Regions from separate parts of the Rahnella sp. EDr1-12 genome, predicted to be linked through region 3. Evidence: predicted binding sites of a transcription regulator. Region 3 holds the regulator's gene; each other region holds the start of a gene.
What was found. The regulator Fur, encoded in region 3, represses iron uptake genes when iron is present. The targets are predictions, from matches to a motif close to ATAATAATGAGAACNACTATCAA.
Positions count from the first base shown of each region.

Region 1: the regulator Fur is predicted to act here: its motif matches at 4,068-4,090, upstream of efeU (iron uptake transporter permease EfeU).
Region 2: the regulator Fur is predicted to act here: its motif matches at 3,243-3,265, upstream of sodA (superoxide dismutase [Mn]).

Region 1 covers NZ_JBLZNY010000006.1:92,798-100,770, reverse strand. The annotation lists gene ACO0U8_RS20100 (chloride channel protein) at 1-431, opposite strand, end outside; gene efeB (iron uptake transporter deferrochelatase/peroxidase subunit) at 608-1,903, opposite strand; gene efeO (iron uptake system protein EfeO) at 1,962-3,101, opposite strand; gene efeU (iron uptake transporter permease EfeU) at 3,147-3,998, opposite strand; gene putP (sodium/proline symporter PutP) at 4,260-5,744, opposite strand; gene putA (trifunctional transcriptional regulator/proline dehydrogenase/L-glutamate gamma-semialdehyde dehydrogenase) at 6,276-7,973, shown strand, end outside.
Region 2 covers NZ_JBLZNY010000004.1:283,452-291,424, reverse strand. The annotation lists gene yiiM (6-hydroxyaminopurine reductase) at 1-207, opposite strand, end outside; gene ACO0U8_RS17995 (methyl-accepting chemotaxis protein) at 323-2,266, opposite strand; gene sodA (superoxide dismutase [Mn]) at 2,544-3,164, opposite strand; gene fdhD (formate dehydrogenase accessory sulfurtransferase FdhD) at 3,373-4,215, opposite strand; gene fdnG (formate dehydrogenase-N subunit alpha) at 4,361-7,408, shown strand; gene fdxH (formate dehydrogenase subunit beta) at 7,421-7,973, shown strand, end outside.
Region 3 covers NZ_JBLZNY010000001.1:1,057,254-1,065,226, forward strand. The annotation lists gene ACO0U8_RS05015 (methyl-accepting chemotaxis protein) at 1-911, opposite strand, end outside; gene fldA (flavodoxin FldA) at 1,330-1,857, shown strand; gene fur (ferric iron uptake transcriptional regulator) at 2,172-2,627, shown strand; gene chiQ (ChiQ/YbfN family lipoprotein) at 2,765-3,106, opposite strand; gene chiP (chitoporin ChiP) at 3,120-4,532, opposite strand; gene glnS (glutamine--tRNA ligase) at 5,000-6,670, opposite strand; gene nagE (PTS N-acetyl glucosamine transporter subunit IIABC) at 6,895-7,973, opposite strand, start outside.

The DNA.
Region 1 (7,973 bases), on a different contig from region 3:
ACCGCCCCGATCTCGCGCGGCGCGACTTCGCGCCCGAGCGGCGAACCGAGCGCCACGGTAATAATTTGCAGCAACGCATGGAGCGTGGTGCTGACAAGAGGCATACGCGGTTGATCAGATTTCACCGCCGCCGCAATGCTGACCAGCGGCTTGCCCCAGCGGTAAAGCGCCCACCAGCCGAACCCCGCCACGGCGCCACACAAGACCAGCACCGCCAGACGCCGCGAGCGCGTGGCCTCGCTGACACCCTGTAAAAAGCTTTCGTTGCTGATGATAAAGTCGGGGCTGTAGCCAAACGCAAGGTGCTGGATGAAATGCAGCAGCAGCGCCAGCAGCATGCCGCCCAGACCGGCCAGAATGCCGGTACACAAAGTGGCTGCGGTCAGCCGCCATAACGGGCTGGTTTCTGCGGGAGGATTCAATTGGGGCATGTCAGGGTTTCACTGATTCTGTTGATGTTAGATGAACAGATTACACAAACTCAGTTAAACCGCGCATCAGCCAGAGGGCTTTTTCCACAACTAGTTTTTCACAATCGCGTGGTCACAATCGCGTGGTCACAACATACAGCGGGACTCCTCCTTCCGGCAGGAAGGAGGAGCAGGGATTACGCCTCGATCAGCGTTTGTCCGAGATAATGTTTCTCATCCTGCACACCTGGCAGCGTGAAGAAGAAGCCGCCGCCTGTCGGGCGGATATACTCTTCGAGCGGTTCGCCGTTCAGGCGTTTTTGTACCGTGAGAAAGCCTTTTTCCAGATCGTGCTGGAAGCAGACGAACAGCAGACCCATCTCCAGTTGGCCGGAATTGGTGACGCCCAGAGAATAGCTGTATCCACGGCGCAGCATCAGATTATCGTCAGTGGCCTTGGTGCGCGGGTTAGCCAGACGAATGTGCGCATCCAGTGGGATCACCTTCCCTTCCGGATCTTTAGTGTAATCCGGCACGTCGTGCTCTTTTTCCATGCCCAGCGGCGCACCTGTGGCCTTGTGGCGGCCAAAGATGGTCTGCTGCTCCTGCAACGGCGTGCGGTCCCAGAATTCGACGTGGAACGGGATAATCCGGGTGGCCTGATAGCTGCCGCCGACGGTCCAGGCCGGTTCGCCCTGATCGGCAGTAACCCAGATGGCTTTGTCCATCAGCGCCTTGTCTTTACTGTCAGGATTGGCCGTGCCGTCTTTAAAGCCCAGCAGGTTGATCGGCGTTTCTTTGCCCTGGCTGCGCGCAGCGTGGGACGAAATAAACCCGTCGCGGCGCCAGCGCACGCTGAGCAAATCCGGCGTGTATTTGATGATGTCACGCAGCGCATGAACCACGGTATCGCTGTTGTTGGCGCAAATTTGCAGCAGCAAATCGCCGTGGCAAAGTTTGGCATCAAGAGAATCGTTCGGGAAACGCGCCATGCGCTGAAGTTTCAGCGGCTTGTGCGCGGCCAGCCCAAAACGTTCATCGAACAGGGAATCACCGGCGGAGAGCGTCAGGGTGAGATTATCCGGATAAATCTCGCTACCCATGACGCCGGAATCCATCGGCGGGAATTTAGGATCCACAGAAGGCGCGGTGCCACCGGTGGTCAGGAAGCTGAAACGGGTGTCGAGCAGCCGGAACAGACGCTCCAGATCGGCCTTCGTTGTCGCCAGCACATCAAACGCCACCAGCATCATCGACGCCTGTTGTGGCGTCAGAATACCGGCCTGATGTTCACCATAGTAAGGCTGCCTGCCCCAGCGTTCGTCCGGGGACACCGTACCTGGTGTGTACTCTGGTTTTGCACCGGGTGTTTTTTCGGCCTGCACAGTGGATGCGCCGCCCAGGGCAAATGCCCCGCCTAACAATCCCACGCCTTTGAGTAAACTGCGGCGTGAAGAAGAAACGTCATCCTGATTATTGTTTTTATGACTCATTACTCTGCCTCGGAAATTTAAAAGCGCCCTTCCCGGTCAGGGGAAAGGCGCTGAAAAATCAATCTAAACCAAGAACACCACGCAGTTTGGCTAAATCTTCTGCCAGGGTGGTGATTGGCCCTTTCATTGCGTTACGGTCTGCATCAGACAGTTTTTCGTAATTCTCATAACCGTCTTTGGTTTTGTATTTATCCAGCAGCGTATCGACGGTTTTGAAGTTAGCGTCGATTTTATCCAGCAACGGTTTGTCGGCTTTTTCCAGCAACGGACGCAGCAGGTTAACGATTTTCTGAGCGCCATCGAGGTTGGCACGGAAATCCCACAAGTCGGTGCGGCTGTAACGGTCTTCTTCACCGCTGATTTTGCTGGATGCCACTTCTTCGATAAGACCCGCTGCCCCGCCGACCACTTTGCTTGGCGGGAAGGTCAGATCGGTAATGCGTTTTTGCAGATCCACCGTATCGGCGTACAACTTATCGGCAAATTTCTCGGTGCCCTGGGTGGTTTTATCGGCGAAGAGGATTTTCTCCAGACGGTGGAAACCGGTGAAGTTAGGATCTTCCGCTTTTTTCTCGAAATCGTCTTCACGGGCGTCGATGCTGCCATCCAGATCGGAGAACAGTTCGGCGATGGGCTCAATGCGCTCGTAATAAACGCGGGTAGAAGCGTACAGGGATTGCGCTTTTTTCAGGTCGCCCTTTTTAATCGCCTCAGTGAACGCTTTGGTGTGGGAAACCAGTTCACCCACCTGTTGAGTCACATAGACTTTGTATTCCGCAATCGGGCCAACCAGCGCCATGGCGTCCGGTTTGGTGGCGGCCGCTGCGCCTTCTGCGGTCACGGTCAGTTTGCCTTTTGGATTGCTCAGCAGACCGCAGGTCATGTCGTATTCGCCCGGTTCCAGGTTAGCCGTCATTTTCTGGGTGAAACCTGGCGCGATATTTTCGCGCTCTTCCACCACCATCACGCCTTTGAGAATTTCCCATTCCAGACCTTTCTGGCTGGCGTTATGCACGACAAACTGCGTTTTACCGGCAGGCACGGTCAGCGCCATCGGTTCACACTGTTTATCATTAACGGTAATTTTTACCTGACGAACATCAGCAGCCAGCACGTTGGCGCTCAGCGCAAAAGCGGGCAGAGACAACAGTGCAATCTGTAAAGCTTTACGGCGAAACAGCGGGGATGAATAGGACATGTACCACTCCATGACAAACTGTGTGAAGAGACAATTAACGTAAAATCAGCGTTGTGTTTTGTGCCCGGCAGATGCCGCAGCGGCCACAGGCGATTTGCTCTGCGGCATAAAGAACAGGAACAGCGCCGGGATCAGATACAGGAAATACACCGCGACTTCACTGACTGTCGGCGCTTCCTGATACCCGAACATGCCTTCCAGCAAGGTTCCGAATAAAGAGTGCGTGGAGAGCGTCCCGCTCAGGTCAAAGGCGATATCCTGCATACGGTTCCACAACCCTGCTTCGTGAAACGCGCGGATCGCGCCCGCAGCCAGACCGGCGGCGACAAACAGAATAAACAGGCTGGTCCATTTAAAGAATTTCGCCAGATGCAGCTTCACGCCGCCGTAATAGATGAGGAAACCGAGCACGATCGCCGCGCCCAGGCCGAGCAGTGCGCCAATCGGCGCTTCGATACCCACGTCTTGCTGGAACGCAGCCAGCAGGAAGAACACCGATTCCAGCCCTTCGCGCGCCACCGCAAAGAACACCATCGCCACCAGCGCCCAGCCCTGCCCGCGGCTGGAGTTGAGCGCGTTATCAATCGCGCCTTCCAGATGTACTTTGATTGAACGCGACACCTTACGCATCCAGAACACCATGTAGGTCAGAATGCAGACGGCCACAACCGCCACAATGCCTTCGAACAGCTCCTGCTGCTTTTGCGGAAACTCGCCGGTGGTTTCATTGATGAAAATACCCAGCGCCAGACACAATGCTGCCGCCACGATCACGCCAATCCAGACCACGCCGAGCCACTGCCCGCGCTGCGTCCGTTTCAGATAACTGGCGATCAGGCTGACGATAAGCGCGGCTTCCAGCCCTTCGCGGAACATAATGAGAAACGGAACGAACATAGCGGAACTCCCGTAGAACAAATGACTTACAGTTTGTGCAAGCACTCTGTAAAGAAAAGTAAAATCGAAACGATAGTGATTATCATTCCTGGCGAGATAAATACAAGAGGCCGCATGCTGTTTTTTGAGCACGGGAGGGGAAAAGCGCACGAAAAAATATTGCCGGTTGTTTCAGCACCCCGGATACAGGGTGCCGTAAAAGAAAACGGAGCCCTGAAGGCTCCGTGAGGTCACTGTCTGATTCACCGCCCGGGGCGAAAATCAGATGCTGTTGTATTCGGCTTCCGCCGTGTTGAAACGTTCTTCAACCGCTTTTGACGGCTTGCTGCCGGTCAGGCTGACAATCCAGATAGCCAGCGAGGCGAAGATAAAGCCGGGGATGATTTCATACAGCTCGGCCCAGCCGTACTGCTTCCACAAAATCACGGTAGCCGCACCGACCACCATCCCGGCCAGCGCGCCGTTGCGGGTCATGCGTTTCCACATCACCGAGATCAGGATAACGGGGCCGAATGCCGCACCAAAGCCTGCCCAGGCGTAACTCACCAGACCCAGCACGCGGTTTTCAGGGTTTGCCGCCAGCGCAATCGCCACCAGCGCCACCACCAGAACCATCAGACGACCAATCCACACCAGCTCACGCTGGCTCGCGCCCTTGCGCAGAAACGCTTTATACAGGTCTTCGGTGATAGCACTGGAGCACACCAGCAACTGACAGCTCAGCGTACTCATCACCGCAGCCAGGATCGCGGACAGTAAAACACCGGCAATCCACGGATTGAACAGCAGTTTCGCCAGTTCGATAAACACGCGCTCACCGTTTTGCGTCACGTTCCCCGCTTGGCCCGGATTATTGCTGAAGTACGCAATGCCGAAGAAGCCGACCGCGATGGTGCCCGCCAGACACAGAATCATCCACGTCATGCTGATGCGGCGCGCGCTGCGAATGGTACGGTGAGAATCCGCCGCCATGAAACGCGCCAGAATGTGCGGCTGGCCGAAATAGCCCAGCCCCCAGCCCAGCAGCGACAGGATAGCCACCAGATTCATGTTCTTGAACATGTCGGTGTATTGCGGGTTTTTAGCCTGAATGACCATCATTGAGGTATCAATACCGCCAACCGCGAGGATGACGATCACCGGCGTCAGGATCAGTGCAAAAATCATCAGACTGGCCTGCACGGTGTCCGTCCAGCTGACGGCCAGAAAGCCCCCGATAAAGGTATAAATGATAGTTGCAGCCGCCCCCGCCCACAACGCGGTCTGGTAGGTCATGCCGAAGGTACTTTCAAACAAACGCGCACCGGCCACAATGCCGGAGGCGCAATAGATGGTGAAAAAGACCAGGATCACCACCGCCGAGATAATGCGCAGCAGTTTGCTGGAATCTTCAAAACGATGGGTAAAGTAATCCGGCAGGGTCAGCGCGTTATTGTTGGCTTCGGTATGCACACGTAAACGCCCTGCCACCAGTTTCCAGTTCAGATACGCGCCGATGGTCAGGCCGATGGCAATCCAGCTTTCGGAAATGCCGGAAATAAAAATCGCCCCCGGCAACCCCATCAGCAGCCAGCCGCTCATGTCCGACGCCCCGGCGGAAAGCGCGGTCACCACGCTGCCTAAACTGCGGCCACCCAGAATATAATCATCAAAGTTTTTGGTCCGTAAATACGCGATGAGTCCAATCAAAATCATCCCGAAAATATAAACACAAAACGTCACCAGCATCGGTGTGTTCATTGTCATTGTTTTCTCCACTTCTTGTTATTTGTCGTGCTTATGAGCGATGCATATTCCATGCAGGCCGGCACCTGTCTGTCCTGACGCGGCAATAAACGCGGTCAAGCTCATGCCGGGGCGAGATGATGGCTGAAACCCGTAAAGGATGCAGCATTACTCTCCATATTTTTTCTTTTTACAGGTGGGTAATCAGGTTTTTATTCAAATTTCCTGTCGGGCGGATACTGGTTTAGCACACCATTGAATTCAAGATAATTAACAAATCAGATACACAAACTTCACGCTCCATCACACTTATTCTGATAACCGGTTGCACGTTACAGACGCAAAGGTTGCACCCTCCACAGCATCACGAAGGAACCCGCACAGCGGCCTCTGTGAGGTCAGCGCGGTTGTTAAGATGTTAAAAATGCCAGCCAAATCACATCAGGCAGACTTCCTGCGTGAATGAGGTTGCACAAGGTTGCAACATAGAAGATATTGCTTGCCATAAACATAATGAAATCACCTGAACCTCTTTATATGGAGTATTGGCGCATGGGTATGACGACGATGGGCGTGAAGCTGGACGAAGGCACGCGCGACAGGCTTAAAGTGGCCGCACAGCAAATTGACCGCACGCCGCACTGGCTGATCAAACAGGCGATCTTTTCCTATCTTGAACGGCTGGAAAATGGCGACGCGCTGCCGGAAATCCCCGCGCTGAACGGCGCTGCGGCTGAAAACGCCGACGATACCCCGCCGCTGACGGTTCAGGAATCACATCAGCCCTTCCTCGATTTTGCCGAGCAGATCCAGCCGCAGTCCGTCAGCCGTTCAGCAATCACCGCCGCCTATCGCCGCCCTGAGCCGGAAGCCGTTTCCATGCTGCTCGAACAGGCGCGTTTACCTGCGCCGCTTCATGACGCAGCGCAGAAACTGGCTGCCGACATCGCCACCAAACTGCGTAACCAGAAGAGCGCCAATGGCCGTGCCGGTATGGTGCAAAGCCTGTTGCAGGAGTTCTCACTTTCCTCGCAGGAAGGCGTGGCGCTGATGTGTCTGGCGGAAGCCCTGCTGCGCATTCCCGATAAACCGACGCGCGATGCGCTGATCCGCGACAAAATCAGCAACGGTAACTGGCACTCTCACCTGGGCCGCAGCCCGTCGCTGTTCGTCAACGCCGCCACCTGGGGTCTGCTGTTCACCGGCAAACTGGTGGCCACGCACAACGAGACCAGCCTGTCTAAATCTCTCAGCCGCATTATCGGTAAAGGCGGCGAGCCGCTGATCCGTAAAGGCGTGGACATGGCCATGCGCCTGATGGGCGAACAGTTCGTGACCGGCGAAACCATTGCCGAAGCGCTGGCCAATGCCCGCAAGCACGAAGACAAAGGTTTCCGTTATTCCTACGACATGCTGGGTGAAGCCGCGCTGACAGAAAAAGACGCGCAGGCCTATTTGCAGTCTTACCAGCAGGCGATCCACGCGATCGGTAAAGCCTCCAATGGCCGTGGCATTTATGAAGGCCCCGGCATTTCCATCAAACTTTCCGCCCTGCACCCGCGCTACAGCCGTGCGCAGTACGAACGCGTCATGGAAGAACTTTACCCCCGCCTGCTGTCGCTGACCTTGCTGGCCCGCAGCTACGACATCGGCATTAACGTCGATGCCGAAGAGGCCGATCGTCTGGAAATCTCTCTCGATTTGCTGGAAAAACTCTGCTTTGAGCCGGAACTGGCGGGCTGGAACGGCATCGGTTTTGTGATCCAGGCTTATCAGAAACGCTGTCCGATGGTGATCGACTACCTGACCAGCCTGGCGCAGCGCAGCCGTCGCCGCCTGATGATCCGTCTGGTAAAAGGCGCGTACTGGGACAGTGAAATCAAGCGCGCCCAAATGGACGGGCTGGACGATTATCCGGTCTACACCCGCAAGGTTTACACCGACGTCTCTTATCTGGCCTGTGCCCGTAAACTGCTGGCCGTGCCGAACCTGATTTATCCGCAGTTCGCCACCCACAATGCCCACACCGTCGCTGCCATTTATCAGCTGGCCGGTAACAACTATTATCCGGGTCAGTACGAATTCCAGTGCCTGCACGGCATGGGCGAACCGCTGTACGAGCAGGTTGTCGGTAAAATTGCCGAAGGAAAACTCAACCGCCCTTGCCGCATCTATGCCCCGGTCGGCACCCACGAAACGCTGCTCGCCTATCTGGTTCGCCGCCTGCTGGAAAACGGCGCCAACACCTCT
Region 2 (7,973 bases), on a different contig from region 3:
CTGACGCAGCCAGGCGTAATGCTCGCGGGGAAAGTGGCACAGCGCGCGGTCAGTGCCCCCGTGGTAAGACGTTTCAGCCTGCTGATCGCCTTCCAGACCCAGCGACGTTAATGCCATGCCGCCGTTGACCTGACGTTTGGCAATCGCGCTGGGGGAATAGCCGGGATACTGCTCAATAGCACCAATATAAACGTCGGGATAATGCATAAGGTCTCCGCCACTCATCAGTCGTTGAGCTCAGCATAACCTGCATTAGAGGGTGTGAGTAGGAAGAATCATCCGGCGCGCCGTCGGGGAGACGCACGCCGGATGAAAGGGAATATCAGAACGTTTCCCAGTTTTCCTGGCTGGATTTATTCTGCACTGGCGGTAACGTCGGGCGACGCAGGGTATTGGCGGCAGGTGCGTGCTGCATGTTGCGGTTATCAGCGAGACGGAATACGGATACTGCCTGCGTCAGCGTGGCAGCCTGATCTTCGAGCGAATCGGCGGCGGCAGAGGATTGCTCAACCAGCGCGGCGTTCTGTTGAGTGGTGCTGTCCATCTCGACAATCGCCTGTGATATCTGCGCTATACCCCGGCTTTGCTCGTCAGACGCCGAGGCAATCTCACCCATAATATCGCGCACGTGAGAAACCGATTTCACGATGTCCTGCATGGTGCGGCCGGTGTTTTCCACCAGCTTCGCGCCGGTATTCACACGCTCAACCGACTCAGCAATCAGCCCTTCAATTTCCTTCGCGGCCTGCGCACTGCGTTGTGCCAGCGTACGAACTTCAGAAGCCACGACCGAGAATCCGCGTCCCTGCTCTCCGGCGCGCGCAGCTTCTACTGCGGCGTTCAGCGCAAGAATGTTGGTCTGGAAGGCAATACCGTTGATGACCGACGTAATTTCGGCAATGCGCTTAGAACTGCCGGAAATCTGCTGCATGGTATCGACCACGTCGCTGACCTGTTTGCCGCCGAGCGTGGCGGTCCCGGACGCTTCACTGGCGAGTTTGCTGGCGTGATGGGCGTTATCGGCATTCTGTTTCACCGTTGCGCTCAGCTGTTCCATACTGGCTGCCGTTTCTTCCACGGCGGCTGCCTGTTGTTCCGTACGGGAAGACAAATCGGTATTCCCCGCCGCGATTTCTGCGGCAGCGTGGGAAACCTGCGTCACACCCGAGCGGATCTCATAAATCATGGTGCTGAGATTCTGGCTCATCGCCGAAACCGCATTCATCAGCATACCCAGTTCGTCGCGGCGCGCCGTCGGATGGGCTGCCGTCAAATCGCCCTTGGCAATCAGCTCGGCGGTCTTCAGCGTATCGCGCAGCGGCTGGGTGATCTGGCGGGTAATGCGCCATGCGATCAGAATACCGGCCAGCAGGACGACGAGCGTGATCACCATCATCATCATTTGCGCGCGGCTGATATCGAGGTGCGTGTTCGCCAGTTCATTTTTGAAGATTTTTGCTACCAGCGTATTCATCTCACTGGCTTTGACTGACAGCAACTGCGAGTTCTTCTGCTCATCTTCATACGCGGGCATATAAGCGACGACGTGGCTTTTATAATTCGCCAGCGCACTCATCAGCGGAGCCAGAGTGGCCTGCTGGTTGGGCAGTAACAGGGCATTCAGTTTTTTTGCATTTGCCTGGGTTTCATCAATGGCTTTGAGCAGCGTGGCTTCGGATTCTTTATCCATGTTCAGCAGCAGGCCGCGCACGTAATAACGCACGCTGATAAGCTTCTGAACCACTTCTGCCAGAGACAGACGGATTGACGGATCGGCATCTTCCACGCGAAGCTGATCCTGTAAACGTGTTACCACGGCTTCGGTTTCGGAAAGATTCCAGCTGGCACGCACGGCGTCTTTTCTGTCAACGGCCTGTTTAAAGGCGTTTTGTGCCTGCTGATATTCGCGGATTTTTACCGGTACCTGATCGAGATTTGCCTGGCTGGTGGCGTCCCATTCAAGCTTGCCTTTTGACTGAGCGATCAGCTGTGAAAGTGCGTCGATTTTCTCCTGATTTTGCTGGAGATACGTCGGTTCATATTTCAGCTGATACAGCGTGCGGCTCAGGCGGGCGTCATTCAGCAATGCATTCATCTGATTACTGAAATCCACTTTTTCAGCGCGCTGGCTGATGTCATTTAATTTGACCATGCCCGCCACGGTGATCACGGCGGCGATCACTAACACTAACCCAAACCCCAGACCCAGTTTCGTACCGACTCTGAGATTATTCATCCACTGCGAAAGACCCGTGCCGTTACCCATAATCGTTCTCCGTAAAACATCCCTGCCAAAGTTGGCGGCTTTGTTACGCCTTTGTGAAGAATCTATCGGTAGATTTGGCGGTAAACTTAATAGGATCTGCGATGTATTTTTGATTAATGCGAGCGGTGTCTGAAAAGGGGGGGAACCAGGCGGATAATTCGCTGTAAAACAGTGATCAGAGTAACGTTTTTAGCAGAATAAGCAGGGCATAAAAAAGGCGGGTCACAGACCCGCCATTGGCGAAAACATCGTGCCCGTTAAGGGCGGCAGGGCGAAATTATTTCGCTTCAGCCAGACGTTTTGCAGCTTCGTCCCAGTTCACCACATCCCAGAAAGCTTTGATGTAGTCAGGGCGTTTGTTCTGATATTTCAGGTAGTAAGCGTGTTCCCAAACGTCCAGACCCAGCAGCGGGTAACCGGATGCGCCGGAAACGGCTTCGCCCATCAGCGGGCTGTCCTGGTTAGCAGTAGAAACAACGGCCAGTTTGCCGTCTTTCAGAACCAGCCACGCCCAGCCGGAGCCGAAACGAGTGGTTGCTGCTTTTTCAAACGTTTCTTTGAAAGCGTCAACGCTGCCGAAATCGCGTTCGATAGCAGATTTCAGTTCGCCCTGCAGGGTGGTGCCGGTTTTCAGGCCTTTCCAGAACAGGCTGTGGTTAGCGTGGCCACCTGCGTTGTTACGCAGTGCAACTTTCTTATCCGCAGGGACTTTGTCCAGGTTTGCGATCAGCTCTTCAACAGAAAGTTTTGCCAGTTCTGGCAGGCTTTCCAGTGCAGCGTTCGCGTTGTTCACGTAAGCCTGGTGGTGTTTAGAGTGATGGATTTCCATCGTCTCTTTGTCGAAATGCGGCTCGAGTGCGTCGTATGCGTAAGGCAGTGATGGCAGTGAATAACTCATGTTCATCGTCTCCATAGTGTAGGGCGGCACCGTCATTGTGAGCACCGCGTAATCAGTCGGATCATTATAGTTAATTAAATGATATTGAAAATGATTATCTATGCTCCACCCTTTGTACGGGTACTCGTAAGCGCCTGTTATACGGGGCTTAGAACCAGATAACCGCAAACAATCCTAAATTGTCTAAAGGCACGTGAAGCTTAAAGCGTTAACGCAGTCTTTGCGGATGCGTATACACCGTCGCCCGGCCCGGTTTGCTGAAACCGACCAGCGTCAGGTGACATTTTTCGGCGACTTCGACCGCGAGTGTGGTGGCGGCGGAGACGGCGAACAGAATTTCGATGCCGCACATCGCGGCTTTCTGCACCATTTCATAGCTGGCGCGGCTGGAAACCAGCGCCGCGCCGGATGTCCAGTCATTCTGTTTTGCGCGCATACCCAGCATTTTATCCAGCGCCACGTGACGGCCTACGTCTTCACAGCCACCCAGTAATTCGCCCTGCGAGGTTATCCACGCGGCAGCGTGGGTACAGCCGGTCAGCTGGCCGATTTCCTGCACGGATTTCAGCTGATTCAGCGCGTTATCCAGATTCGCCAGCGCAAAGGTCTGGGTAAACGGCAGCGGCGCGAGCGGGCGGAACAGGTCACCCAGTTGTTCGATGCCGCAAACGCCGCAGCCGGTGCGCCCCGCCATGGCGCGGCGGCGCTCTTTCAGCCCGGCGAAACGGCGGCTCGATAACTCGATATTCACTTCTATCCCGTTACAGGTGGGTGTCACTTCCATCCCGAAAATGTCACCGGGGGATTCAATGATCCCTTCTGACAGCGAAAAGCCCAGCGCAAAGGCTTCCAGATCTTTTGGCGAGGCCATCATCACCACGTGCGAGATGCCGTTATAGACCAGCGCAACGGGCACTTCCTGAGCAATCCAGTCATCTTTGGGCTCATCAAGATGTGCGCGCTGCATCACCGTTTTTTGGCTCGCTCCGATGATCTGAGTCACTTTTTTATCATCTTTTTTGCCCAGTTCGTTTACTTGATGGACATCCATTAGCAATAACCTTATAAACATTCCGGCTACATAAGCCGTACAAACTGTCAGGACTTTAGGCCTTAATTTTACCGCTTACGCCACTGCGGCGGAAAGCGGCAATTTGAAAAGCAATGTGTTAACAAATGATGGGAAGGAGTCTTTCATGCAAGTCAGCAGAAGACAATTATTCAAAATATGTGCGGGCGGTATGGCCGGCACAACAGCGGCATTATTGGGGTTTGCCCCGACAATCGCGCTGGCGGAAACCCGCCAATATAAACTGCTTCGCTCGCGTGAAACCCGCAACAACTGCACCTACTGTTCAGTCGGTTGCGGGATGCTGATTTACAGCCAGGGCGACGGCGCGAAAAACGTCACTGAAAATATCTTCCACGTAGAGGGTGACGCCGATCATCCGGTCAGTCGTGGCTCCTTGTGCCCGAAAGGCGCAGGCGTGCTGGATTACATCCACAGCGAAGGCCGTCTGAGGTATCCGGAATATCGCGCGCCCGGTTCTGATCAATGGCAGCGCATCTCATGGGATGAGGCGATTTCCCGTATCGCCCGCCTGATGAAAGATGACCGCGACGCCAACTTCGTCGAGAAAAATGACAATAACGTCACGGTTAACCGCTGGCTGACCACCGGCATGCTCTGTTCGTCTGCGGCCAGTAACGAAACCGGCCTGCTGGATCAGAAATTCACCCGTGCGCTGGGCATGGTGGCGATCGACTGCCAGGCGCGTCTGTGCCACGGCCCGACCGTTGCGGCGTTAGCGCCGTCATTTGGTCGCGGTGCGATGACCAACAACTGGGTCGATATCAAAAACGCCAACGTCATTCTGATTATGGGCGGAAACGCCGCAGAAGCGCACCCGGTCGGGTTCAAATGGGTGATTGAGGCGAAAACCAAAAATAACGCCAAAGTCATCGTCGTCGATCCGCGTTTCAACCGCAGCGCCGCCGTGGCCGATATCTATGCGCCAATCCGCGCCGGTTCCGACACCGCGTTCCTGCTGGGGATGATCAACTACCTGATCACGCACAATAAAATTCAGACTGAATACGTCCGTGAATACACCAACGCCAGCCTGCTGGTGCGTGAAGACTATGAATTTAACGACGGGCTGTTCAGTGGATTTGATGCGGCGAAAAAATCCTACAACAAAGAAAGCTGGCATTATCAGCTCGATGAGAAAGGCTTCGCGAAACAAGACAAAACCCTGCAGGACCCGCGCTGTGTCTGGAATCTGCTGAAAGAGCACGTTTCCCGCTACACGCCGGAACTGGTAGAGCGTCTGTGCGGCACTTCGAAAGAAGATTTCCTGCTGATCAGTTCCATTCTGGCGGAAACCTGCGCGCGCGATAAAACCTCGACCATTCTGTATGCGCTGGGCTGGACGCACCACACCGGCGGCGCGCAAATCATCCGTTGTGCGGCGATGATCCAGCTGCTGCTCGGCAACATTGGTATGCCGGGCGGTGGCGTCAATGCGCTGCGCGGTCACTCCAATATTCAGGGCTACACCGACCTCGGTTTGCTGTCGCTGAACCTGCCGGGCTATATGCCTCTGCCGTCAGAAAAACAGACCAATTTCACCGATTACCTGCAACAGATCACGCCAGCGCCGCTGGTGGACGGGCAGGTCAATTTCTGGAAAAACACGCCGAACTTCTTCGTCAGTATGATGAAAAGCTTCTGGGGCGATCACGCCACGGCAGAGAACGACTGGGGCTTTGACTGGCTGCCGAAATGGGACAAAAGCTACGACGTGATGCAGCAAGCCGAGCTGATGACGCAAGGCAAACTGAACGGTTATATCGTGCAGGGCTTCAACCCGCTGGCCGCGTTCCCGGACAAAAACAAATCCTCGCGTGCGCTCTCAAAACTGAAATACATGGTGGTGATCGACCCGCTGGTGACGGAATCCTCCAACTTCTGGCAAAACCACGGCGCAATGAACGACGTGCAGACCGCCGATATTCAGACCGAAGTGTTCCGCCTGCCGTCTTCCTGTTTTGCTGAAGAAAACGGCTCGATCGTCAACTCCGGCCGCTGGCTGCAATGGCACTTCCAGGCGTCTGAGCCGCCGGGTGAAGCGCTGCACGACGGCAAAATCATCGCACGCCTGTTCATGAAACTGCGCGAGCTGTACCGGCAGGAAGGCGGTGCCAATCCGCTGCCGGTGATGAATATGGCGTGGGATTATCAGGATCCGCTCGACCCGCTGCCGGAAGAAATTGCCCGCGAAGCCAACGGCAAAGCGCTGGCCGATATCCATGACGATCAGGGCAATGTGCTGGCGAAAAAAGGCCAGCAGATTTCGACCTTTGCGCATCTGAAAAACGACGGCAGCACCGCCAGTTTCTGCTGGATTTACGCCGGCAGCTGGACCGAAGCCGGTAACCAGATGGCGCGCCGCGATAACGCCGATCCTTCCGGCCTGGGCTGTACGTCCGGCTGGGCGTGGTGCTGGCCGCTCAACCGCCGCATTCTGTATAACCGCGCCTCCGCCGACCCGCAGGGGCAGCCGTGGGATCCAAAACGCGAAATCATCCGCTGGGATGGTGCGAAATGGATTGGTTTTGACGTGCCGGATTACAGCGCTGCTGCGCCGGGTTCCGGCGTCGGACCGTTCATCATGCAACAGGAAGGCGTCGGGCGGTTATTCGCCACCGACAAAATGGCTGACGGCCCGTTCCCTGAGCATTACGAACCGATCGAATCGCCGATTGGCACTAATCCGCTGCATCCTTCGGTGATTTCGAATCCGGTGGCGCGTATTTTTGCCAGCGATCTGCCGAATATGGGCACCGCCAAAGATTTCCCGTATGTGGCGACCACCTATTCGATCACCGAATTGTTCCGCCACTGGACCAAACACGCGTTGCTGAATGCCATCGCGCAGCCTGAGCAATTTATCGAGATCGGCGAAGGTCTGGCCGCCTCGAAAGGCATTGCGCAAGGCGACGAGGTGAAAGTCTCCTCGAAGCGCGGATTCATTGTGGCGAAAGCCGTGGTGACCAAACGCATCCGGCCTCTGACCATCGACGGCAAGCACGTCGATACCATTGGCATTCCTTGCCACTGGGGTTTTGAAGGCGCGACGCGTAAGGGCTATTTAGCCAACACGCTGACGCCGTCAGTCGGTGACGCTAACTCGCAAACGCCGGAGTTCAAGGCGTTCCTGGTTAACGTGGAAAAGGTCTAACGGAGGCGAATTATGGCAATGCAATCTCAGGACATACTTCGTAAGTCCGCAACCAACGGGTTTACGCCAGCGCCGCGTGCCCGCGATCATCAGCAGGAAGTGGCGAAACTCATCGACGTCACCACCTGCATCGGCTGTAAAGGCTGTCAGGTCGCCTGTTCCGAATGGAACGACCTGCGCGATGACGTCGGGATTAATACCGGCGTGTACGACAACCCGATGGATCTCAGCGCGAAATCCTGGACGGTGATGCGTTTCTCGGAAGTGGAACAAAACGGCAAGCTGGAATGGCTTATCCGCAAAGACGGCTGCATGCACTGCGCCGATCCGGGCTGTCTGAAAGCCTGCCCGGCGGAAGGCGCGATTTTGCAGTACGCCAACGGCATCGTCGATTTTCAGTCTGAACATTGCATCGGCTGTGGTTACTGCATCGCCGGTTGCCCGTTCAACATTCCGCGCATCAACAAACACGACAACCGTGCCTACAAATGCACGCTGTGCGTTGACCGTGTGAGTGTCGGCCAGGAACCGGCCTGTGTGAAAACCTGCCCGACCGGCGCGATCC
Region 3 (7,973 bases):
GTCTCTTCCAGCGCAGACGCCTGCTCTTCGGTACGGGAAGAGAGATCGTTATTGCCGGCAGAAATTTCAGACGCGCCCTGGTAAATATTGTTCGTGCAGTTACGGATGGTTTGAACGGTATTCACCAGACTGGCTTGCATGATGTTCAGCAAAGGAATCAACTTACCGGCGCAGTTTTTACCGAACTCTTCCATGCTATGCGTCAGGTCACCACTGGCAATCAGCGCGAACTGATCGCGGAGTTTATCCAGCGGTTTGACTAACGCCATCACCAGATAGCGATCGGTCAGCAGCAGGATAATCAGCCCAATAACAAACGCGGTGATCTGAATCACTTTGCTGAGATTAGTCAGATGATTAGACTCCGTTTGCGCCGCGCTGAAATCCACCGCGATCTGGCTGCTGACTTTTTGCATGGCAGCCCCGAAATCACGGCTTAACGCCGGAACGCCAGACTGCGCCAGCTGATTGTACGCATCGATATTTTTGCTGCTGGCCGCCTCAAATAACGGCTTCACGCCCTGCGTTATCAGACTTTCCCAACTGGTGAGTAATTCCTGAACCGCTGAATCTTCCAGCCCCGGATGCGGGGCCGCTTTGAAATCCGCCTGCGCCTGCGTCAGGGCTTCAAGGGATTGTTTTGCGGTATCAAAAATTTCCGGCCCTTTGGTCGGATCGGCCTGAAGCTGCGACACCGCACGGCTTAAGCGGGTTACGGTACGAAAATACTGATCATTTCCTTTGCTGATCAGCGCCATATTGTTGACGAGCTCAGAACTGTTGCGGGTGTTTTGCGTCAGCGTATTCAGTGAGTTGACGGTGTAAAGGGATACACCCGCCCACATAACGCAGAAAACGCCAAGAATGGTTAATAACGCGGCCCTGATGGTGATATTTTTTAAAAACTGCACGATATGCCTCTCTCGAAACATGACTGTTTCTGGTCTGAGGATTGAGGGGGATGCGGAGAATCAAGACAAGTAACCATCAGGCAAGTGCCCCAGGACATGTTTGAACACCTCTCCGGGCATCGATTTCTTTATTATGTTGAGATTGCTCTCGCATCATCTATCGGCGGGACGTGCTTAAAATTTAGTATTGTTAAGATATATTTCTTCACTTTGCTTTTAACCCCGTCAATTTTGAGGATTTTATCTGGATTAAAAGCACACGAAGGCGATACCACTTAAAAAGATTGCCCGATAAACTTATTCGTCAGTTAAGAAGGCGAGCAGAAGCATATTCTCCGCCTCACGAGTTTGCTATTATCAGCACTATTATTGCCTGCAATGTAGGGCTTATCATTGAGAACAAGAGGTTAGACATCTTATGGCCGTAGTAGGAATCTTCTTTGGATCCGATACAGGTAACACCGAAAACATCGCAAAAATGATCCAGAAACAACTGGGTAAAGATGTTGCAGAGGTGCATGACATTGCGAAGAGCAGCAAAGAGGATCTGGAAAAATTCGATATTTTGCTGATCGGTATTCCAACCTGGTATTACGGTGAAGCTCAGTGTGACTGGGACGACTTCTTCCCAAGCCTGGAAGAGATAGATTTCGAAGGTAAGCTGGTTGCGCTGTTTGGTTGCGGCGATCAGGAAGACTACGCAGAATATTTCTGTGATGCGCTGGGCACCGTGCGCGACATCATTGAGCCACGCGGCGCGGTGATTGTGGGTCACTGGCCAACCGAAGGCTATCACTTCGAAGCATCCAAAGGTCTGGCAGATGATAAACATTTCATCGGACTGGCTATTGATGAAGACCGTCAGCCGGAATTAACCAATGAGCGCGTTGACGCCTGGGTTAAGCAAATTACTGAAGAATTGAGCCTTTCAGAAATTATTGGCTAAAAACCCTGTTGGCCCTGAGGATTTATTCTACAATTGAAGGGCCAAACTATTACTGAAATTAACAATTTAGCCACAACAAAATTGTTACTTTCGGTGGTATCAAGGTACACTGAGTTCATCTGTTTTTTCTATCGATCAAGTCGTTGCATTGTCTTATGTGACTGGCATTTAGTGATCTTTATTAACAGGCTATCGTTTAGGGGATCGGCACACTTCCGTTAAAAGAAGGATCCTAATCGAAGAATTTTGTGCCGCTGATGCCACAGGCTCCATGCCTCAACTTGATTAGCACATAGTAACAGGACTGAATCCGCATGACTGACAACAACACCGCACTGAAGAAAGCCGGCTTAAAAGTCACGCTTCCGCGCCTTAAAATCCTGGAAGTGTTGCAAGCGCCGGAAGGTCATCACGTTAGTGCGGAAGATCTGTACAAACAATTGATTGATATGGGTGAAGAGATTGGTCTGGCGACGGTTTACCGCGTTCTGAACCAGTTTGATGACGCCGGTATCGTGACCCGCCATAACTTCGAAGGCGGCAAGTCCGTGTTCGAACTGACTCAGCAACACCATCACGATCACCTGATTTGCTTAGATTGTGGCCGTGTTATTGAATTCCGTGACGAATACATTGAAGGTCGTCAGCGCGAAATTGCTAAAAAACACGGTATCAAACTGACCAACCACAGCCTGTACCTGTACGGCCACTGTGAAGCAGGCGACTGCCGCGAAGATGACTCTTTGCACAATGATAAACCTGCGCAGTAATCTGCCGGGCTCGTTGATATCGACCAAAATTAACCGCTGAAAAGCGGTTTTTTTATGCCCGTTTATCAGCGATGACAGACATAAAAAACCCCGGCAAGCCGGGGTTTTCTGTCTCACCTTCAGGTGATTGATGAGGTCTACTGCACCGGCACGGGTGAGTTATTGGCTTTAATTTCCTTCCAGATTTTTCCACAATCGGCGGCGTAAGCCTGCCCGTCACCGGTTTTGCGTGCCGTCAGGCAGCGCTGGTAATCCAGCACGCGTACCGTTTCCTGTTGTGCAAACTGCTGGTGAGCTTTCTCTTCCTTCAGAACGTTAAGAACCGCCTGGCAGGATGCAAGTTTGTCCGGCGAACCTTCGGCAGTGTTGATGCAGGCGCTGTAAGCCTTACGCAGTCTGGCATCTTCAGCCTGCCCTGACGTCTGGGAACAACCGGCCAGCAATAAAGACGTGGTCACGATCAGCAGTAATTTATTCATCGACATAGTGACCTCAGAAAATAGTGAATGGAGCGATAACGATAAATTTCACATCTTTTTCATCCTGGAAGATGTTGCCGTAACCACCGCCCCAGCTCGGAATATCTGAATGGTTGTCATACTGGGTGTAATGCAATTTAAACAACGTGCCTTTGGCGCGCCCTTCCTGAAGGGTGTAAAGCGCATCCAGACTCCACGCACTTTCTTTCAGACGCTGGCTTTGGTCATAAGCCGCATTGGTGCTTGGCTTGGCATCCCATGCATAAACATAAGAACCGCCGACCGCGAAGCCCGGCAGATCCCATTTCGCCAGATCATATAAAACTCCGGCATATACCGCTTTTTCGCCGTTGGCGTTGAAGTCTGAACGGTTATCCCACCACACATCGAGACGACCATTGGACGAGGAATACGTTGGGGTCATACGCTGAAGGAAGTAGCCCTGATTCCCCTCCGCCTTGACCATCGTCCCTTCCAGACGCCAGTCAAACTGGCCGGTGGTGTAACCGAACGTCAGAGCCTGCAACCATGCCAGCCCGTCGTACAAACTGTTAGGATCGTTTTTATCACTGATGCGGTCTTCTGCACCGTAGAACTGGTAGCTGGTGGTCAGCGGGTTACCCAGCAGATCCAGTTTGTAAGAGGCTTTAGCGAAATACTGATCGACGTAGCTTTCCGCTTCGCCATAGGCGGCTTCGAGCACCAGATCATTTTTGAAGTCGTATTTCGCGCCCAGCGAGTGAATATAGGAAACACCGGTTTTTTTGTCATTCTGGCGGAAATCATCCATTTCCAGATGCCACGGTGATTTATATTCATCCGCCCACATGTAGGAAAAACTCAGTTCGCCCGGCTCGCCGAAATCATGTTTATATCCGGCTTCTGCGCCGCGATACGTGCCCGGCATGAAACTCCAGTGCGGCGCAATCAGGGTCTGGCCGGTCGGCTGAATGTAACCCGCGTGGCCCCAGAAGCCGCCGTACTTAAACTTACCGGCAGCTTTATACAGGCTGACTCCGCCTTTATCGCGAGAGTAATCTTCATCGTAGGCGTGATTTTTTGAGGAGAATGCAATTTCGTTCGGGTGGCCGCTGTCGCTGGCTTCGGCCATTTCAATTGCCGTGAAAGCCGCAACGTCGATGCCGAACATATCCCACGCATAACCGGAGGAGAAATCCAGATTCAGGTTGGCGGTGGCATGAGAAAGGTTAGTGGCGTATTTATCGTAATCAGAGTTGTTGACGGTGACTTTAGAGCCGTCGGGGCGGGTTTCTTCTTTGGTTTTATTCAGATCTTTGCGATCACGTTCGCGCTGCCAGTAATACACGCCACCAGTGAGCGTCGAATCATCAATAAAGCCCGCCGCGTTTGCCTCTTCAGAAAACATTAATCCGCCACCCAATAAGGTGCCGGCCAGAGAATACATCACAGGTTTCAGATAAGCCGATCCCCTGCCCCGGTTAAGGTGCTTGTGCATAGAAATTCCTCATTTTTGACTAAAAAGTAACTGCAAAACCCAAACGGGTATTAAAAGCGGGCGTCAGAGACGTCACCGTAAAAGCAAGGGTAGAGTATTTTTCGCGACGCGAATTATCAATGAGTAATTCATCATTGATCTCTGAAATATGACAAAGTGCACATAAAGATGAAAAAGTATTACAGAAAGAACTTTGTGGGAATTTAAGCGAGGAAAAAAGTGAAAACAATTAAGAATCAAATAACTAAAAAGATAAGTCTGTGGTTTACACGTTTCAGCTTTCAGCGATATTTAATCAGAGCCGCTAAAAAGTGCGCATCATAAACACATTAATTCGCGACAGAAATCAATTTCGATATTGCTTAAGGCATAAAAAAACGCAGCCGAAGCTGCGTTAAAAATAAGTCTTACTTCAATCAGGCAACCGGTTTGCTTTCCCAGGTATCGCGCAGACCGACGGTGCGGTTAAACACCAGATGCTCCGCGCTGGAATAGCGGCTGTCGGCACAGAAGTAACCTTCACGCTCGAACTGCAGGCTGACTTCCGCCTGCGCCCCTGCCAGAGAAGGCTCAACGAAGCCCTGAGCGATAACCAGAGACTCCGGGTTGATGGTGGTCAGGAAATCCTCTGCCTGACCGGGGTTCGCTACGCTGAACAGACGGTCATACAGACGGAATTCTGCTGGCTTACCTTCAGTGGCGGAAACCCAGTGGATCACACCTTTCACCTTGCGGCCATCAGCAGGATCTTTGCTCAGCGTGTCGATATCGTAAGAACAGAAGATAGTGGTGATATTCCCTTCGGCATCTTTCTCAATGCGTTCCGCTTTAATCACATACGCATTGCGCAGGCGCACTTCTTTGCCCAGCACCAGACGCTTGTACTGCTTGTTAGCTTCTTCGCGGAAATCAGCCTGATCGATGTAAATCTCGCGGGTGAAAGGAACGTCGCGGGTGCCCATTTCCGGCTTGCTCGGATGGTTTGGCATTTTCACCTGTTGCACGTCATCACCGGTAAAGTTTTCAATGATCACTTTAACCGGATTGATAACAGCCATGGCTCGCGGTGCGTTCTCGTTCAGATCGTCGCGAATGCAGGATTCCAGCGCCATCATTTCGACGTTGTTGTCTTGCTTGGTCACGCCAATACGACGACAGAATTCACGGATAGATGCAGCGGTATAACCACGGCGGCGCAGACCTGAAACGGTCGGCATACGCGGGTCGTCCCAGCCTTCTACAATCTTCTCGGTCACCAGCAGGTTCAGCTTACGCTTGGACATGATGGAGTATTCGAGATTCAGACGGGAAAACTCATACTGACGCGGATGGCATGGAATAGTGATGTTATCCAGCACCCAGTCATAAAGACGGCGGTTGTCCTGGAATTCCAGCGTACATAAAGAATGGGTGATCCCTTCCAGCGCATCGGAAATGCAGTGGGTGAAATCGTACATCGGGTAGATGCACCATTTTGTGCCGGTCTGATGATGCTCAGCAAACTTAATACGGTAGATAACCGGATCGCGCATCACGAAGAATGGCGATGCCATATCGATTTTGGCACGCAGACAGGCCGCACCTTCAGCGAATTCACCGTTGCGCATTTTTTCAAACAGCGCGATGTTTTCTTCCACGGAGCGATCGCGGTACGGGCTATTTTTACCCGGCGCAGTCAGGGAACCGCGATATTCGCGAATTTGGTCGGGGGAAAGTTCATCAACGTAAGCCAGACCTTTGTTGATTAATTCCAGCGCGTATGCGTGCAGTTGATCGAAATAGTCTGAAGAGTAGTGGATATCACCGCTCCAGTCGAAGCCCAGCCACTGGACGTCGTGCTTGATAGACTCAACGAATTCGATGTCTTCTTTTGCCGGGTTGGTATCATCAAAACGCAGATTGCACTGACCCTGGTAGTCTTGTGCAATGCCGAAGTTCAGGCAGATAGACTTTGCATGGCCGATATGCAAATAGCCATTAGGCTCAGGCGGGAAACGGGTGTGAACGCTATTGTGTTTCCCGGTCGCCAGATCTTCATCAATAATCTGACGGATAAAATTTGTTGGGCGGGCTTCAGCCTCACTCATTGTGCAATTCCTCTACGCAACATTGACTCTACGGATAACCGCTTATGTTCCAACAAGCCACGTCGGGAAACAACCGTTAGTTGCATTAAATCGTGGTTATCCCCTCACAGGCTGTCCGAAAACAATAAAAAACGGGAAGAGATCGCTCTCTTCCCGTTTTGTTATCACTGTAACGACATTTTCAGCAGCGGCGGTGACTGACACCGCCTCACTCAGTCAAAAAATTATTTGCCCTGAATGTCGAACAGCTTGGTCTGACCCGCGACAACTGAGCCGCTCGCCAGTGCACTGACACCTGTGTAATCATCGATATTGCTGACGACGACCGGGCTAATCATTGAGCGCGCATTGGCATTCAGATAATCCAGATCCAGTTCCAGAACAGGCTGACCGGCTGTCACAGTGGCACCTTCTTCGACCAGGCGGGTAAAGCCCTGACCGTTCAGCGTAACCGTATCAATCCCCATGTGAACCACGATTTCAGCGCCAGAAACAGTTTCCAGGCAGAACGCATGATTGGTATTGAAGATTTTCACCACAGTACCCGCAGCAGGCGATACCACGATTTTACCGGTAGGACGAATGGCGACACCATCACCAACGGCTTTGCTGGCGAAAGCTTCATCAGGTACCTGATCCAGCGCCACGATGTCACCGGTGACCGGAGACACCAGAGTTTCAACCACCGTTTTCACTGTGTTTGGCACGGCCTGAGGGGCAGCGTTGCTCATGGCGACTGGGGCGGCAGTTGCCACACCGGCAGCAACCGGACCACGGGCAATCACCTTCTTCATGGCATCGGCCAGAGATTCAGCTTTTGCACCCACAATAACCTGAATGCTTTGTTTATTCAGACGAACGATACCCGATGCACCAAGGCGCTTACAGGCAGCATCGTCAACCGTACCCGCATCTTTTACATTCAGACGCAGACGGGTAATACACGCATCAATCCCTTTGAAGTTATCAGAACCGCCCAACGCACCGATGTAGCTCAGCGCCAGTTGGTTAAGACCTTCTTCAGTATTACTGTTGGCTTCCGGTGCACCCATGTCTACCGTGTCATCTTCGCGACCCGGCGTTTTCAGGTTGAACATACGGATGATCACGCTGAACAACACGAAGTAGATGATGAAGAAGACCACACCCATCACCAGCAACATCCAGACGTTTTTACTTGCTGCTGGCAGGTTGTACATCAACGCATAGTCGATCGCACCCGCAGAGAAGGAGAAGCCGGCATGAATACCCAGCGCCGTGGCAACGTACAGGCTGATCCCGGTCAGGATGGCGTGCACTAAAT